4 regions of the Lelliottia sp. JS-SCA-14 genome follow, and region 3 is predicted to be linked to each of the others. Evidence: predicted binding sites of a transcription regulator. Region 3 holds the regulator's gene; each other region holds the start of a gene.

Region 1 (4,567 bases), 1.4 Mb from region 3:
TCCACCAGATCTTTCATCGGTGAAAATTCAAAATCCGACAGGGAGAAAGGATTCGCATTTTTTGGCTGTTCGCCAGAATAACGCTGTTCCTGCGAGGCGGCGAACTGACGCGCGAGCTCAGCTTCGGCGGCATCGTCTTCCTCTTCCTGCTGCTGATAAGCCTGCGTAGGATCCTGATACTCTTCGCCGTAGCGCTGATGCTGCTGGGCGGCAAACTGGCGAGCCAGCTCGTCCTGCTGCATTTCGTCGGCATCATCGATGTCATCCGGATCGCGCGCTTTCTCCTCGGCCATACGCTGAGAAGGCAGTTTGATGCCATAAGAAGCGAGCTCGCGGCGGGTCGGGACGCGCACGCGGTTTGGTCGCGGTAATTGCGGGCCGATGCCCTCTTTCACCTGCGGACGCGGCGCGCCACCAGCGGCCAGGCTGAACACTGGCGCGGCTGCAGCAGCGGTCGCCGCCGCGGAGGCAGTCGCCTGCTTAATGCCAGCTGCAACAGGCGCCACGGCTGCCGTCGGGTCAATATCCGGTGCGGTAAAGGACGGTGGCGTCACCGAAGGCGCGACAACGGGCTCGCTGACAGGTTCAGGCACGGGCTGATACCAGGCGGCAAGCTGCTCACGTTCGCGGGCGCGTTTCTCTTCCACTTCTTCGAAATAGTACATCGGCGGACGAGCAGGTTTGACCTCTTCCATCTCAATCTGCGGCTCTGGAACTGGCTCAGGGGTGTATTCCTGATACGGTTGTTCAGGTTCAGCATATTGCGGATAACCTTGCGGTTCGTAAAGCGGCTCAGGCTGATACGGCTGCTGCCATTGCTGATCCTGCGGCGGAACCGGCACATAGCTTTCGGGTTCTGGCGCAATGGTCGGTTCCGGCGTGTGAACGCCGGGTGCCGTTTGCCAGTCAACCACCGGCTGCTGCATCGCAGGTTCCGGTGTCTGAACCGGTGCGGCTGGCATCACGGCTTCTACAGGCGCGGCATACGCTTGTGCAGCCGTCGTCGCGAAAGCGGCAGCGGCAACAGGTGCCGTGACGGAATGGCCGTTTAACAGCGGATCGTATTCGTCGAAATCGCCCGGCGTCGCGCGGCTGCCGGAGAACAGCACGTCGTCCGGATCGGCGGCAACACCGCCTGCGGTATAGGTCACATCCTCTTCATCATCCATGCGTTTGCCGGAGAAGAGTGCAGCATCGGTTTTACGCGCCAGAGGATTGGTGAATTTTTCAGCGACGCGTTTACGACGCGCCAGCGCCCCGCGCATAATGCGCGTGCGGCGAGATTCGGTTCGGTTGGCGGACGACGACTCTTCTTCATAGTCATCATCTTCGTATTCGTCTTCATCCACCCAGGTATCATCACGACGGGTGCGGTTGCTGGCGAAAGTCAGAATATTAAGGATAAAGCCGCCAAGTTTTTCGGCGATGCTGACCCACGACCAGCCGGTAAAGAGGGTCAACCCCGCGGCCCAGATGCAGAGCAGCGTGATAGTGCCGCCGCTGCTGTGAAGCATCGGCTTCAGCGCGGTGCTGAGCAGGCTGCCAATCACGCCACCGGAGGCAAAATACCAGATATCATCAGCGTTGATCGCCGCCAGCCCGCAGGAGGTCAGGATCAGCGCCAGCGCGCCAATCAGGCGGAGCGAAACGGCAAAGTAATCGATGTACTCTTCGTTCTGACGATGACGCCAGGCAAACCAGCATCCGCCGACAATAATGATCGGGATGGTGTAAGCCATTACGCCAAAGACGAAAAAGAGCGTGTCCGCCAGCCATGCGCCAGGCACCCCACCCAAATTATGGATAGGTTCATGCCATGCCGTTTGCGACCAGCTGGGATCGGAAGGATTGAAACTGAGTAAGGCGGCCATCAACCAGACGGCAAAAAGGGCAACAAGAATCAGTAACGCCTCAAGGAGTCGGCGCCCGCTGCTTAACTTCGTTAAAGTGACTTCTTTGTCTTCAGTATATTCCTGGCTCAAAAAAGGCTCTCCAGGTACCAGGCATTTCCTGCCTGTTTGCTAAAACGGACAACAGCGCCGGGATACCCGGCACTGTTGCTGTATGGATTAACAGGAGTGTAATCAAATTACGCTGATTTTGCACCTGTTCCGTATTAGCGCGTCTTAATAACCAGACGATTGCTCTGTTTGACCTCTTCCATCACCACGTAAGTACGGGTGTCATTCACGCCAGGCAGTCGCAGCAGGGTTTCACCCAGCAGTTTACGATAGGCTGACATGTCCGGTACGCGGGTCTTCAACAGGTAGTCGAAATCACCAGAGACCAGATGACATTCTTGAATTTCTTCAAGTTTTTGTACTGCGGTATTGAATTGCTCAAACACATCCGGTGCGCCACGATTCAGAGTAATCTCAACAAAAACCAGAAGTGAGGCATCCAGATAATGCGGGTTCAGCAGAGCCGTATAGCCCTGAATGAAACCCTGTCTTTCCAGTCGGCGCACACGCTCAAGGCATGGCGTCGGAGAAAGTCCCACACGTTTTGAAAGCTCGACGTTGGAAATACGCCCATCCTTTTGCAATTCATTCAGAATGTTACGATCGATACGGTCGAGATCTTTGCCAGGGCGCTTCTTGCTATCTACCATTATTATTGTCTCTCTGTATTCCTTCCCTACTCCTGCCTGGACCCTGTGCACATCACTGTTCAGAGCCTATACCCGGATCGTCACATCGCCTTTTATAGTGTGTATGCGATGCAGATTCGGGTTCTACGGTGAGAAGACCGTTGCCAAAAGGCTGTCACCGACATCACGCATGGCATCTGTCCACACCATGCGTAGATTTCACTGACCCGGTAAAAATGGCGTTTCCGTGCATGTCTATGCGACACACCGTTCGCGCGGCTTTTTTTTCTTCCTTCAATGTTTTCGCAAAAGCGCAGGGGATTGTCAAAGCAAAACATCGTTTTTTAGTACAACGTGCCAGTTATTCATGGCGGCCGGGTATTAATCCTCATTTTGTCGCCGTATAAACGACCGTTTTTAACGGATAGCCCCCTGTTATCGCCCCAGAATCCGGCCTCCCATCACCGCCGTCTATTGCACAAATCGTTTACAAAATTGCTGCGCTCTTTTTTTACGGCAACAAATTCCCTACAATCCGAGCAAATGTCTGCCAACAACAATGGGGATCTCATGGGCACGGCTAAACACAGTAAGCTGCTAATCCTTGGTTCTGGACCTGCGGGCTACACCGCAGCGGTCTATGCTGCACGCGCTAACCTGCACCCGGTATTAATCACCGGCATGGAAAAAGGCGGTCAGTTGACCACCACAACTGAAGTGGAAAACTGGCCAGGCGATCCAAACGACCTGACCGGGCCGCTGCTGATGGAGCGTATGCATGAGCATGCGGCCAAGTTCGAAACCGAAATTCTGTTCGACCACATCAACAAGGTTGATCTGCAGAACCGTCCGTTCCGTCTGACCGGCGACAGCGGGGAATACACCTGTGACGCGCTGATTATCGCAACCGGCGCTTCTGCACGTTATCTCGGTCTGCCGTCTGAAGAGGCGTTCAAAGGCCGCGGTGTGTCCGCCTGCGCAACCTGCGACGGTTTCTTCTACCGCAACCAGAAAGTCGCGGTGATCGGTGGCGGTAACACGGCGGTTGAAGAAGCGCTTTACCTGGCCAACATTGCCTCCGAAGTGCACCTGATCCACCGTCGCGACACCTTCCGCGCGGAAAAAATCCTCATCAAGCGTCTGATGGATAAAGTGGAAAGCGGCAACATCGTGCTGCACACCCACCGCACGCTGGAAGAAGTCACGGGCGATCAGATGGGCGTTTCCGGTCTGCGTCTGCGTGATACGCAGAACAGCGACAACATCGAATCGCTGGAAGTGGCAGGTCTGTTTGTCGCCATCGGCCACAGCCCGAACACCGCCATCTTCGACGGTCAGCTGGAGCTGGAAAACGGCTACATCAAAGTGCAATCCGGCATCCACGGCAACGCTACACAGACCAGCATCCCTGGCGTCTTCGCGGCGGGCGATGTGATGGACCATATTTACCGTCAGGCGATCACCTCTGCGGGCACCGGCTGTATGGCCGCGCTGGACGCTGAACGTTACCTCGACGGACTGGCTGAATTAAGTCAATAATCGTTACAAGTCAGTAACAAACGTAAATAAAGGCGGCCACAGGTCGCCTTTATTTTTTCCCACGTGTAACATGCGGTTGTCTAATTTCTTATAACTCACCTGCAAAGCGCGTAATGGAAAAAACCCGTCAACAAGAGTTAACTCGCTGGCTGAAACAGCAAAGCGTTATTTCCCGCCGCTGGCTGACTATTTCCCGTCTTTTGGGTCTTATCAGCGGTTTGTTGATTGTTGCCCAGGCATGGCTGCTGGCCCGCATTCTTAACCATATGATCATGGAGAACATTCCGCGCGAGGCAATATTATTGCCCTTTATCGTGCTGGTGTTGATCTTTGTGCTGCGCGCCTGGGTGGTCTGGCTGCGCGAACGCGTGGGCTTTTACGCCGGACAGCAGATTCGCTATGAAATCCGCCGTCAGGTCATGGACAGGCTCCAGGAAG
Region 2 (4,567 bases), 1.9 Mb from region 3:
CGTGCTGTGAAATATGCGTGGAGAGTGAAAACAAGTCAACTTTCTAAAACTGCGGTTTAATTTGTATTAAATCCGTTAAAAATCTGCCCGCTTTTTGCGCTGCTTTTCATTTGAAAGGGGAAAGGCTTGAGTATGGAAAGTGGGCAAAATAGCGGAAACTACGCATCCGCTTTTGCATACTGTGTAAACGCTTCCATTTTCGGAATATCACATTTATGGATGTGTTCCGAAGTAATCATAAATCTGCTCAATGAATTACAAGAGTGTGAGCCATTAAACACACTGGAAGCGCTAAATGTTTACATATGCAATTCACTGCTTTTTTATGCATGACAAAATTACAGCGTCGTTTTTTCCGCCGACAGTGCGCTGAAAGACGGGGGCGAAGGATGTAACATTTCCGCAAAGAACGGGCGAAATGGCAGGTAAAAAAACAGCATAAAACTCTGAGAAAGTTTTATTTTAGTGATTTTGTAGTGTCTGTTTTTATATAAAGTGACCTCGTTTATGTTTGTTAGTGTGATATGTTTTTAATTGTAGTATATGTGAAGTGTGTGGCGTTTCGATAAGGGCAGGCTGGCAACTCACATCCCTGATAGTAATCTGTGTTATTCTTTGCGGATTGGCGCTATCAGGAAGTCATGGGTATGTATCACCTTTTCTTAGAATTCGATAATCTTGAACCCGGCGTGAAGTCTGTAGAAGATCTGAAGTATGTCATCCGCGATGACAAACACACCGCCTTTGTGATGAGTGCGGTGGTGGCGAGATTTATCAAAGATGCGCTGATCATGAACCAGACCATCACCAGCCTGAAGAACTGCCGTTTCGCGTTTGCGAACGGGGCCGAGTTCGTCGAATTCGACAGCAAAGGTCAGTCAACGCGATTCACCGATACGCCGGACTGGTTCATCACACCAGGCTCGTTTGCGCGCTCTCAGTGGCTGGTGAACCACGAACTTCACGATCTGATGACCCCGCAGTTTATCTCTACCTTTCTCGAAATGTTCTCTGATGTGAAGAAACGCCGCGAGCACTGCAATCTGCTGTTTGATCTGCAGCTCGAAGAGAGCCCGAAACGCGGGAAACCCGGCGTGAAAGCGACTCGTCAAATCCGCGGCTCCACGAAACAGAAGATTTCTGATTTGGGATCTTTCGAATTATTCAGCCAGTTCTTTACCCGGCTGAAAAAAGCCGTCGAGGCCAACCAGTTTCCGACGGTGCAAGTGCTGACGGACATCGACGAAGTTGCCAAAGTACCCGCCCCCCTGAAAAGCGCCGTGCGCACCTGGTTTAAAGCGATTTCGTCCGAGCTGCCGCCCAACAGCAAACGGGTAGGGGCCGGAAACGCCGCGCTGTTCTGCGCGCCGGTTCGCGCGCAAATCCAGCACATCGAAGCCTACGGCGTCGAGCGGTATTACAAGAAGCTGTCGAAAGCGATTGCCGACGGCGGGGAGCGCTACATCGCCGATTTCACCTTTAAACTGTAGGGCTGAAACTGTTCATCAGGATAAACGTCGGCTCTTTTCGCTGGTGCTGATTGATCAGCGGCACCAGACGCCGGAAGTGCTCGCTCGCACAGTGCACATCCAGCGCCGCGCGATCCGGCCACTCTTCGATAAAGACAAAATGCCCTGCATCTTTCTCATCCACGTATAAATCGTAAGCCATGCACAGCGGCTCCCGCTTTGTGGCTTCCACCAGCGCGCGGTAGAGCGGGAGGACGGTCTCTATGGCTTCCGGTTTAATAAAATCTTCGGCGATAACTTTCAGCATGATCTCTCCTTTTAAATTCCCTGTGGCGTCAACGGCTTCATTTTCGCGAGCCAGAATCGACTTGATCTGACCGGTTAATGCATAATACTGTATTTATATACAGTTATTATCAGGTTGACCATCATGAATCCCGTTTTTTCATGTGAATTGAAAGAAATCATCGAATTACCCCTTTTTCTGGAGCGCGTCCCGTGCGGCTTTCCCAGCCCGGCGCAGGATTATGTCGAGGATCGTCTCGATCTCAACAAGCTTCTCATCCAGCACCCCAGCGCCACCTATTTCGTGAAGGTGAGCGGCGATTCGATGATTGGCGCAGGGATTGGCGACGGGGATCTGCTGGTGATCGACCGCTCGTTAACGGCTGAGCATGGCGATATTGTGGTGGCGGCGATTGCGGGGGAGTTCACGGTGAAAGAGCTGCGAACCCGTCCGTATCTCCACCTGCTGCCGCACAACAAAAACTTTTCTCCCATCGTTTTCCAGTCAGAGGACGAACTGCAACTCTTTGGCGTGGTAACGCACACCGTGAAATCGCACCGACATGTTCGCGCTCGTTGACGTCAACAGTTTCTACACCTCCTGCGAGACCGTGTTTCGTCCCGATCTGCTGGGTAAACCGGTGGTGGTGGTGTCGAATAATGACGGGTGCATTATCTCCCGCTCGGCAGAAGCCAAAAAGCTGGGCATCAAAATGGGCGCGCCCTATTTTAAGATCAAAGACGAGCTGCGGCGGCAGAACGTGGCGGTGTTTAGCTCGAACTATGCGCTGTACGCGGATCTGAGCCATCGCGTGATGTCGATTCTCACGGAGATGGCACCCGCGGTGGAAGTCTATTCCATCGATGAGGCGTTTATTAATGTCTCCGGCGTGGCTAACTGCATTGCGCTGGAGACGTTTGGCCGCCAGATCCGCGAGCAGATCCTGAAAAATACCGGGCTGACCGTCGGCGTCGGCATCGCGCCGACCAAAACCCTCGCCAAGCTGGCCAATTTTGCGGCGAAAACGTGGAGTAAAACCAAAGGCGTGGTGGATCTGTCGGATCCTGAGCGTCAGCGAAAATTGCTTGCGCTGGTGCCGGTGGACGAGGTGTGGGGCGTGGGGCGGCGAATCGGCAAGAAACTCAATCAGATGGGGATTGAAAACGCGCTGCAGCTGGCGGAGTGCTCAACCTGGGTGATCCGCAAACACTTTAACGTGGTGCTGGAGCGCACGGTACGCGAGCTGCGCGGCGAGCCTTGTCTGGAGATGGATGAGTTTGCCCCCGCCAAACAGCAGATTATTTGCAGCCGCTCCTTTGGGCACCGGATCACCGAGTACCGCGATATGCAGCAGGCGGTGTGCGCCTACGCGGAGCGGGCGGCGGAGAAACTGCGGGCGGAAAGGCAGTATTGCTGCGTGATCAGCGTCTTTATGCGCACCAGCCCGCACGCTGAAAACGAAGTGTTCTATGGCCCGCAGGCCAGCGGTCGGCTGGCAATCCCGTCGAACGATACGCGCGACATTATCCGCGTCGCCAGCCAGGCGCTGGAGCGGATCTGGCAGGATGGTTTTCGCTACATGAAAGCGGGCGTGATGCTGAGTGATTTTTTCAGCCAGGGCGTCGCGCAGTTGAACCTGTTTGATGACTATCAGCCCCGACACAACAGTCAGGCGCTGATGCAGACTATCGACAGGTTAAATCTCTCCGGGCGCGGCACGGTGTGGTTTGCCGGTCAGGGAAGTCAGAAAAACTGGGCCATGAAGCGGGAAATGCTCTCGCCGGGATATACGACGCGCTACGCGGATCTACCTGTGGCGAAATAAACGTTTTCCCTGAACGTCTGAGCCAGTAAGCTCTTGCCGTGACTTTTTCTGGGCCGTTTATGAACAATCTCGCGTTAATCTATCGCCGTTTTGGTGAGCCTGAGTCGGTGCTGCAAGCGGAAGCTTTCCGCTGCGATCGGCTGAACCCCGGTCAACTACGGGTGAAGATGCTTTACTCCCCGGTCAACGCCTCGGATCTGATCCCCATCACCGGCGCTTATCGCCATCGCACGCCGCTGCCTGCGGTGGCGGGCTATGAGGGTGTCGGCGTGGTGATTGACGGGCCAACCGAACTGATGGGAAAACGCGTACTGCCGCTGCGCGGGCAAGGAACCTGGCAGCAGGTGGTGGATTGCCCGGTGGATTTGGCGATTGTGGTGCCCGATTTTATCGATTCTGTGCTGGCTGCCCGCGCGTACATTAATCCGCTCGCCGCGCAGCTGATGCTCAAACTCTATCCCCCGCAGGGGAAACGCGTGCTGCTGACGGCGGCCGGGTCGGACTGCGCGGTGCTGCTGGGACAGTGGGCGCTCAGCGCAGGGGCTGAAGCCGTGTATGGCATTCACCGTTCCGCCGTCCACGCCGGGCGGCTCAAGGCACTGGGGATCACGCCGATTTCACAGCATGACACGGCAGCGATTCGCGCCATCGCCAACGATGCGGAGATAATTTACGACGCCACGGGGGGCGAAGTAGCAGAACTGATTCTGGAAAGGCTGCCCGAGACGGGGGTTTTTGTCTGCTACGGCCTGTTGTCCGGGCAGATGTTCAGGCAGCAAAAGCAGGTGCGCTGGTTCCATATCCGCAATTATCTGGATGCAATGAGCGCAGACGCGTGGCAGGGGCAGTTTCGTGAAATCTGGCCGAAACTACAGGCCAGTTCTGTTGGGGATGCCACGCTGTTTTCCCTCACCGCGTGGCGTTCGGCGCTGGCCTGTTACCGCGAGGCGGGCAGGATCGCAAAGCCGATGTTTAGATTCAGCGATG
Region 3 (4,567 bases):
GTAGCAATCGAGCTGTTCGGTCAGCTGTTCGCGCGTCAGAGAACGTTGACGAGACGCCAGCAGCGCCGTGACGCACAGGTTCATCGCGTTAGCCGCACCGGCGTTGTTAATACGCACCATCAGATCGGCGGCGATGTTATTCACCGTCGGCGTCAGCCAGGCTGGGCGAATCGCTTCGATTGGATCGATAGACTCGCGCCACTCGGGAACGTGCTGATTCAGGTAGGTCATCAGCGGCAGCGGTTCGCCAAAGTTGACGTAGCCCTGACCGAGATTGCGCAGCTTGCTCAGGCCTTTCAGCATCTGAGGCAGGCTCTCTTTCTCTTTGGTCGCGCCGCGCAGCTCTTTGGCGTAAGTGCCCACTTCCATCACGTGCTCGTAACCGATGTAGATCGGCACCAGCGTAATAGGGCGCGTACCGCCGCGCAGCATCGCCTGAATGGTCATCGACAGGGTGCCGGTTTTCGGGTCAAGCAGACGGCCCGTACGAGAGCGGCCACCTTCGACGAAATACTCAACGGAATAGCCGCGGCTGAACAGCTCGCCCAGATATTCGCGGAACACCGTAGAGTAGAGCTTGTTGCCCTTGAAGGTACGACGAATAAAGAACGCACCCAGACGGCGGAAAATCGGGCCGGCTGGCCAGAAGTTCAGGTTGATACCGGCGGCGATGTGCGGTGGCACCAGTCCCTGATGATAAAGGACGTAGGACAGCAGCAGATAGTCCATGTGGCTGCGGTGGCAAGGCACATAGACAATTTCGTGGCCGTCGTGGGCCAGCTGGCGCACGCGCTCGGCGTTGTGGACGTTAATCCCCTGATAGAGACGGTTCCAGGTGAAGCTCAGGATACGGTCGGAAAGGCGGATCATCTCGTAGGAGAAGTTGGCCGCAATCTCTTCCATCAGGGCAATCGCGTTCTGCTGGGCTTTCTCGTGAGAGATTTTCTTGCTGCGCGCTTCGTCTTCGACGGCGCGAGCAATGGCTTTCGAGGCCAGCAGTTTGTTGAACAGATCCTGACGCGCTGGCAGGCGCGGGCCAACGGCCGCCAGACGCTGACGGGCGAAGTGCATACGCGCCACGCGTGCCAGTTTCTGCGCAATGATCTTATCCGTGCCGTGCTCATCCGCCATGCGGCGCAGCGAAACGGAAGGGGAGAAACGCACAAAGCTGTCGCGCCCCAGCCATGAGACGGCAAAGAATTTCTGAATGCCGTTCAGCATGCGCAGCGGCGGATTCTCTTCGCCTTTCTGACGTCCAGGACGACGACCAAACATCACCGACACCGGCACCATCTGGACATCCAGGCTGGGGTTGCTGCGGTGCAGATCGAGGTAGTCATGGAACAGCTTAATCGACTCTTCTTTCGGCGTGTAATAGGTGAACACGCGCGGCCCGCCGTGAATAAACACGTAGCGCGGCAGCAGCGTTCCGTCGACCTCAAGGGGTTCGAGCGGATCGGGTAAGTCGTGCGCCAGACACTGGGCGCGCAGCGTCAGTAAGTCTGCCTTCGAGTTATAAGGCAAAACGTACATAATTGGGCGCGAGGTATCGAGCCCTAATTCCAGCGCGGGTTCCGCCGGGATAGACTTACTTTTTACCAGGACGCTTAATGGTAAATTAAGTAATTTGTAGTAAATTCGTGGCCAGCCGGACATAAACGATGTAAAGCCTCTGGTTAATAATGCAAATGCGGCGCAAGGATAACAGAAAGCGCGCAAAATTTCTGTTGTTACCGGTCATACTTCAGGCTGCATGGCAATGCGCTACAGCTATAGTTACTGACGCTAAATCTAAGAAAAGGTTCTTTTAATGGCCAATAATACCACTGGGTTAACCCGAATCATCAAAGCTGCCGGATATTCATGGAAAGGTTTCCGCGCCGCATGGATCAATGAAGCTGCTTTTCGCCAGGAGGGGGTTGCCGCCGTCGTCGCGGTAATCATCGCCTGTTTCCTCGATGTTGATCCTATTACCCGCGTGCTTCTCATTGGTTCAGTCCTTCTGGTGATGATAGTGGAAATTCTGAACAGTGCTATCGAAGCGGTGGTGGATCGCATCGGGTCTGATTTCCACGAACTCTCGGGCCGCGCAAAAGATATGGGCTCTGCCGCTGTGCTGCTGGCGATTATCATCGCTGCCATCACCTGGATCACGCTTCTTTGGTCACATTTTCGATAAGCCTTCAGGAATCGAATAAGTCTCTGGTTTTTTGTGCAGTTTTTGATTCCAAAATCACCTTTGACTGTATATACTCACAGCATAACTGTATATACACCCAGGGGGCGGAATGAAAGCGTTAACGGCCAGACAGCAAGAGGTGTTCGATCTTATTCGGGATCACATCAGCCAGACGGGAATGCCACCAACGCGTGCGGAAATCGCGCAGCGTCTGGGCTTCCGTTCTCCAAATGCCGCTGAAGAGCACCTCAAAGCGCTGGCGCGTAAAGGCGTCCTTGAGATTGTTTCGGGTGCGTCACGCGGCATTCGCCTGCTGGTGGAAGAAGAAGAGGGTCTGCCACTGGTGGGCCGTGTCGCAGCAGGTGAGCCTCTGCTGGCACAGCAACACATTGAAGGGCATTATCAGGTCGATCCGGCGATGTTCAAACCCAGTGCCGATTTCCTGCTGCGCGTCAGCGGGATGTCCATGAAAGACATCGGCATTCTGGACGGCGATCTGCTGGCAGTTCACAAAACCCAGGATGTGCGTAACGGCCAGGTTGTGGTTGCGCGCATCGACGACGAAGTGACCGTGAAACGCCTGAAAAAACAGGGCAACACGGTACAGCTGCTGCCAGAAAACAGCGAGTTCTCCCCGATTGTGGTCGATCTCCGCGAACAGTCTTTCTCCATCGAAGGTCTGGCTGTGGGCGTGATCCGCAACGGCGAATGGCTGTAATGTCTCTCTGACAGGCTGCGGTCTTTCCGCAGCCTGACTGTCTCTTATCTTTCCCGGTACTTTCTCATGTCTCTGCTGACTCCCTCAGACAAGGCATTGTGGCGTCTCGCGCTGCCGATGATTTTCTCCAATATCACCGTTCCCCTGCTCGGGCTGGTCGATACGGCGGTGATTGGCCATCTGGATTCCCCTGTTTATCTCGGCGGCGTGGCCATCGGCGCAACGGCGACCAGCTTCCTCTTTATGCTGCTGCTCTTTTTACGTATGAGCACCACCGGGCTGACGGCCCAGGCGTTTGGCGCTAAAGATCCGGTTCGTCTGGCTCGTGCGCTGGTCCAGCCACTGATCCTCGCGCTCGGCGCAGGGCTGCTGATTGTTTTGCTGCGTACGCCGCTAATCGATCTGGCTCTACACGTCGTCGGCGGTAGTGAAGCCGTGCTCGAACAGGCGCGACGGTTCCTTGAAATCCGCTGGCTCAGCGCCCCGGCGTCGCTGGCTAACCTCGTTTTGCTCGGCTGGCTGCTCGGCGTACAGTACGCCCGCGCGCCGGTGATCCTGCTGGTGGTGGGAAACCTGCTCAATATCGTGCTCGATCTGTGGCTGGTGATGGGCCTGCACATGAACGTGCAGGGGGCCGCGCTGGCGACGGTTGTCGCGGAATACGGCACCTTCTTCATCGGCCTGTGGATGGTGAAACGCGTGCTGGCGATGCGTGGCATCACACTCGCGATGCTGAAAACCGCGTGGCACGGCAATATCCGCAAACTGCTGGCGCTTAACCGCGACATCATGCTCCGCTCGCTGCTGCTGCAACTCTGCTTTGGCGCGCTGACGGTATTCGGCGCGCGGCTCGGGCCGGAGATCGTGGCGGTGAACGCGGTCCTCATGACCCTGCTGACCTTCACCGCCTACGCGCTGGACGGGTTTGCCTATGCGGTTGAAGCCCATTCAGGGCAGGCGTACGGTGCGCGCGAAACGGGGCAGTTGCAGGAGGTGTGGCGGGCGGCCTGTCGGCAGTCGGGCCTGGTGGCGCTAAGCTTTGCGCTCGTCTACGCTTTGTTCGGAACGAATATTGTGGCGCTCTTAACCTCGCTGCCTGAGCTGCGCGAGCTGGCAAATCACTACATTCTCTGGCAGGTCGTTTTACCGGTGGTGGGGGTGTGGTGCTATCTGCTCGACGGCATGTTTATCGGTGCGACGCGCGGGGCCGAGATGCGCAACAGCATGGCGGTCGCGGCGGCCGGTTTTGCCCTGACGCTTTTCACGCTGCCCTGGCTTGGCAATCACGGTTTGTGGCTGGCCCTGGCGGTGTTCCTCGCTCTGCGCGGCCTCTCTCTGGCGGTGATCTGGCGGCGCCACTGGCGCAACAATACCTGGTTTGCGTAGTGGCTTCGTTTGACGAAATGGTTAAAGATTCTGAATCTCTCAACGTCTGCCAAATCCTTATCTACAATTAATATCACGTCCAGCAGAAATGAACGTAACGGACGACACGAATTTTACGTGATAACCGAACGATGAGGATATGATTATGAATAAAGACGAAATCGGCGGTAACTGGAAACAGTTCAAAGGTAAAGCGAAAGAACAGTGGGGTAAACTGACCGATGATGACGTGACCGTCATTGAAGGTAAACGCGAACAGCTGGTCGGTAAGATTCAGGAACGTT
Region 4 (4,567 bases), 560 kb from region 3:
GATCGGTGGCGATATCCACCGGATGCTTCGGCGAATTCAGCGTTTTCTCACCGACCAGTTTGCCATACCAGGCCACGGCAGCCTTCAGCTGCGGATTGTGGGCGGCATACAGCCAGCTGATGCGCCCGCCCCAGCAAAAACCGGTGACCAGCAGACGATGCGGATCGCCGCCGTTGCGCGCGGCCCAACTGGCGACGTGGTCCAGATCGGCCAGCACCTGTGCATCCGGCACTTTGCTGACCAGATTACTGAAAAGGGTCGGGATATCGCTGTAGTCGTTGGGGTCGCCCTGGCGGAAATAGAGCTCTGGTGCGACGGCCAGATAACCTTCCAGCGCCAGACGGCGGCAAATATCGCGAATGTGTTCGTGAACGCCAAAAATCTCCTGCACCACAATCACGATTGGCAGCGGACCGTCCGCCTCTTTCGGGCGAGCGTGGTAGGCGGGCATGTTCTCACCCTGCGTGGGGATCGAGGTTTCGCCTGCGGAAATGGCTTCTTCTGAGGTGGAGACGATGGTCGCGGCGTGAGGGGCTGCAGCAGGTGCAAAATGGGTCTTTTGTGTCATGGTATTCTCCGTACCTGTTAGCGCAAAAGTAAATATAGACCTCAAGTTAACAACTCACAGTGCCCGAAACGGGCTATCTTTTGTGCAGCGCTGAACGATATAACTTGTTAATGTGATGTAAATCACTATTTTATGGAAATTAACTGCAACCATTTTCATTCATGGTGAGGTGTGTCACGAAATTAAGCCTGGTGCTTCTGTAAAGTACCGTTTTACTTCTTCTGACACACCGACCCACAGAGGAGTCACCTATGTCTAAGTCTGATGTTTTTCATCTCGGCCTCACTAAAAACGATCTACAAGGGGCTACGCTGGCTATCGTCCCGGGCGATCCTGAGCGTGTGGAAAAGATCGCCGCGCTGATGGATAAGCCGGTCAAGCTGGCAGCGCATCGTGAATTCACCACCTGGCGTGCAGAGCTGGACGGCAAAGCGGTTATCGTGTGCTCGACCGGTATCGGCGGCCCGTCTACCTCTATTGCTGTGGAAGAGCTGGCGCAGCTGGGCATTCGTACTTTCCTGCGTATCGGTACGACCGGTGCGATTCAGCCGCACATCAACGTCGGTGACGTTCTGGTGACCACCGCGTCTGTGCGTCTGGATGGGGCAAGCCTGCACTTCGCGCCAATGGAATTCCCGGCGGTTGCGGACTTCGAATGTACGACAGCGCTGGTTGAAGCGGCTAAATCTATCGGTGCAACCACCCACATCGGCGTGACCGCCTCTTCTGACACCTTCTACCCTGGCCAGGAGCGCTACGACACCTTCTCTGGTCGTGTAGTCAGCCGTTTCAAAGGCTCCATGGAAGAGTGGCAGTCAATGGGCGTCATGAACTATGAGATGGAATCGGCAACGCTGCTGACCATGTGCGCAAGCCAGGGTCTGCGTGCGGGCATGGTGGCGGGCGTGATCGTCAACCGTACTCAGCAAGAGATCCCGAACGCTGAAACCATGAAGCAGACCGAAAGCCACGCGGTGAAAATCGTGGTTGAAGCGGCTCGCCGCCTGATCTAATCACACTGCATTCTGTATAAGGCCGACGCGTTCGGCCTTTTCTTTTTGCGTAGCGCCTCGCAGGAAAACCCTTTTAAACTGGACGTTTATACAGCACAATTCTATTTTGTGCGGTAACGGTTTGATGCAGGAGGCGGTGTGGATATCTCAATCATCATTTATGCGGCGATAGCGTTGGCGGGGCTGGCCATTGGCTGGCTGATTTCAGGCTACCAACATGCGCAGCATAAAGCGGAACAGCTGATTGACCGCGAAGAGATGGTCGCGGAGCTGAGCGCGACGAAACAGCAGCTGGCCCAGAGCGCCCACTGGCGCGATGAGTGTGAGCTGCTCAACAACGAACTGCGCAACCTGCGCGACATCAACACCTCCCTCGAAGCGGATCTCCGCGAAGTCACCACCCGTCTGGAATCTACCCAACTGCATGCGGAAGACAAAATCCGCCAGATGATCAACAGCGAACAGCGCCTCAGCGAGCAGTTCGAAAACCTCGCCAACCGCATATTCGAGCAGAGCAACCGCCGCGTCGACGAACAAAACCGCCAGAGTCTGAACGGCCTGCTGACCCCCCTGCGCGAACAGCTCGACGGTTTTCGCAAACAGGTGCAGGACAGCTTTGGTATGGAAGCGCGCGAGCGCCACACGCTGGCCCACGAAATCCGTAATCTCCAGCAGCTGAATGCGCAAATGGCGCAGGAGGCGGTTAACCTGACGCGGGCGCTGAAGGGTGACAACAAAACTCAGGGCAACTGGGGAGAAGTGGTGTTGACCCGCGTGCTGGAAGCGTCCGGCCTGCGTGAAGGCTATGAATATCAAACCCAGGTCAGCATCGAAACCGATACCCGTTCGCGCATGCAGCCCGATGTGATCGTGCGGCTGCCGCAGGGCAAAGACGTGGTGATTGACGCCAAAATGACGCTGGTCGCCTACGAGCGTTACTTCAATGCCGAAGACGATTTCACCCGTGAATCCGCGCTGCAGGAGCACATCGCCTCGGTGCGAAACCACATCCGCATGCTGGGCCGCAAGGATTACCAGCAACTGCCCGGTCTGCGTTCGCTGGACTATGTGCTGATGTTTATCCCCGTCGAACCGGCGTTCCTGCTGGCCCTCGACAGGCAGCCGGAGCTGATTACCGAGGCGCTGAAAAACAACATTATGCTGGTTAGCCCGACCACGCTACTGGTGGCGCTGCGTACTATTGCCAACCTGTGGCGTTACGAACATCAGAGCCGCAACGCGCAGCAGATCGCTGACCGCGCCAGCAAGCTGTACGACAAAATGCGCCTGTTTGTCGACGATATGTCCTCTGTAGGGCAAAGCCTGGATCGCGCGCAGGATAACTATCGCCAGGCAATGAAAAAACTCGCTTCCGGGCGCGGTAATTTGCTTTCGCAGGCCGAGGCCTTCCGCACGCTGGGCGTGGAGGTGAAGCGCGAGATTAATCCGGAACTGGCGGAACAGGCCACGGCGCAGGATGAAGAATACCGTCTGCGCGAAGGCGTCGATGAACAAAATATGGACTGTGATGACAATGATTTAGCCGCGCAAGCGGCGCCCGAAACGGCGTCAGAACGATTCTTTCAGGGTGGTTGAATCGTAGGGCAATCGCGTCCAATCTGATACACTTCACGAACATTTGACTGATTAGCAGGCACTGAGATGGTTGAAGATTCACAAGAAACAACGCACTTTGGCTTCCAGACTGTCGCCAAAGAGCAGAAAGCTGACATGGTGGCCCACGTATTCCATTCCGTGGCGTCGAAGTACGATGTCATGAATGACCTGATGTCATTCGGCATTCATCGCTTGTGGAAGCGTTTCACTATCGACTGTAGCGGTGTTCGCCGTGGTCAAACCGTTCTGGATCTTGCGGGGGGTACCGGCGATCTGACGGCTAAATTCTCCCGTATGGTCGGTGAAACCGGCCGCGTGGTGCTGGCGGATATCAACGACTCCATGCTGAAAATGGGGCGTGAAAAACTGCGCAACATCGGCGTAGTGGGTAACGTGGAATACGTTCAGGCTAACGCCGAAGCCCTGCCGTTCCCGGATAACACCTTTGACTGCATCACCATCTCTTTCGGTCTGCGTAACGTGACCGAAAAAGAGAAAGCCCTGCGTTCCATGTACCGTGTGCTGAAACCGGGTGGACGTCTGCTGGTGCTGGAGTTCTCCAAACCGATTATCGAACCGCTGAGCAAAGCCTACGACGCCTACTCGTTCCATATTCTGCCGCGCATTGGCGAAATGGTGGCCAATGACGCAGAAAGCTATCGCTATCTGGCGGAATCTATCCGTATGCACCCGGATCAGGACACCCTGAAAGCCATGATGCAGGACGCCGAGTTTGAAAACGTGGAGTACTTCAACCTGACGGCGGGTGTTGTCGCGCTGCATCGCGGCTACAAGTTCTGAGTGGAGGCAAATTATGCCTTTTAAACCGTTAGTCACCGCGGGCATCGAGAATGTCCTGAATAGTTTCCTGTACCGCTCGCCTGCGCTGAAAACGGCGCGTCAGCGGCTGAACGGCAAGGTGCTGCGTGTCGTCTTAAAAGAGTTCTCCACGCCGCTGGTGCTGGTGTTCAGCGAGCGCCAGCTCGACGTGGTGGGCGAATGGGAAGGCGAGGCGGATTGTTCCGTCATCACGCACATGAGCGTCCTGCCCAAACTGCGTGACCGCCAGCAGCTGACGGCGCTGATCCGCAGCGGTGAGCTGGAAGTCGAAGGCGATATTCAGGTGGTGCAAAACTTCGTCGCGCTGGCCGATCTGGCCGAGTTTGATCCGGCGGAGCTACTGGCTCCTTATACCGGTGACATCGTGGCCGAAGGCATTGGCAAGTTTCTGCGCGGCGGCTCGTCATTCTTGCGTAAGGGCGTACAGCGCCAGCAACGCTACGTTGCCGAAGTACTGACCGAAGAGTGGCGCATGGCGCCCGGCCCGCTGGAGATGGCGTGGTTTGCGGAAGAGTCTGCTGCCGTTGAA

The links. Region 3 encodes LexA, which represses DNA repair genes until DNA is damaged. Its sites were predicted from a motif close to TNCTGTATGTACATACAGNA; they were not measured.
Region 1: a site for LexA is predicted at 2,059-2,078, ahead of U9O48_RS07990 (DNA translocase FtsK 4TM domain-containing protein). Genes of this name have one in related genera too.
Region 2: a site for LexA is predicted at 1,862-1,881, ahead of umuD (translesion error-prone DNA polymerase V autoproteolytic subunit). Genes of this name have one in related genera too.
Region 4: a site for LexA is predicted at 1,658-1,677, ahead of rmuC (DNA recombination protein RmuC). Genes of this name have one in related genera too.

Annotation. Positions count from the first base shown of each region.
Region 1 covers NZ_CP141606.1:1,699,919-1,704,485, reverse strand. Annotated here, with positions in the region: gene U9O48_RS07990 (DNA translocase FtsK 4TM domain-containing protein) at 1-1,982, opposite strand, end outside; gene lrp (leucine-responsive transcriptional regulator Lrp) at 2,117-2,611, opposite strand; gene trxB (thioredoxin-disulfide reductase) at 3,161-4,129, shown strand; gene cydD (heme ABC transporter permease/ATP-binding protein CydD) at 4,243-4,567, shown strand, end outside.
Region 2 covers NZ_CP141606.1:2,240,190-2,244,756, forward strand. Annotated here, with positions in the region: gene U9O48_RS10520 (hypothetical protein) at 648-1,490, shown strand; gene U9O48_RS10525 (putative quinol monooxygenase) at 1,480-1,776, opposite strand; gene umuD (translesion error-prone DNA polymerase V autoproteolytic subunit) at 1,900-2,334, shown strand; gene umuC (translesion error-prone DNA polymerase V subunit UmuC) at 2,318-3,580, shown strand; gene U9O48_RS10540 (zinc-dependent alcohol dehydrogenase family protein) at 3,640-4,567, shown strand, end outside; gene U9O48_RS10545 (AI-2E family transporter) at 4,559-4,567, opposite strand, start outside.
Region 3 covers NZ_CP141606.1:327,115-331,681, forward strand. Annotated here, with positions in the region: gene plsB (glycerol-3-phosphate 1-O-acyltransferase PlsB) at 1-1,656, opposite strand, end outside; gene U9O48_RS01500 (diacylglycerol kinase) at 1,811-2,179, shown strand; gene lexA (transcriptional repressor LexA) at 2,289-2,897, shown strand; gene dinF (MATE family efflux transporter DinF) at 2,964-4,283, shown strand; gene U9O48_RS01515 (CsbD family protein) at 4,429-4,567, shown strand, end outside.
Region 4 covers NZ_CP141606.1:4,665,199-4,669,765, reverse strand. Annotated here, with positions in the region: gene U9O48_RS21815 (dienelactone hydrolase family protein) at 1-568, opposite strand, end outside; gene udp (uridine phosphorylase) at 820-1,581, shown strand; gene rmuC (DNA recombination protein RmuC) at 1,720-3,177, shown strand; gene ubiE (bifunctional demethylmenaquinone methyltransferase/2-methoxy-6-polyprenyl-1,4-benzoquinol methylase UbiE) at 3,244-3,999, shown strand; gene ubiJ (ubiquinone biosynthesis protein UbiJ) at 4,013-4,567, shown strand, end outside.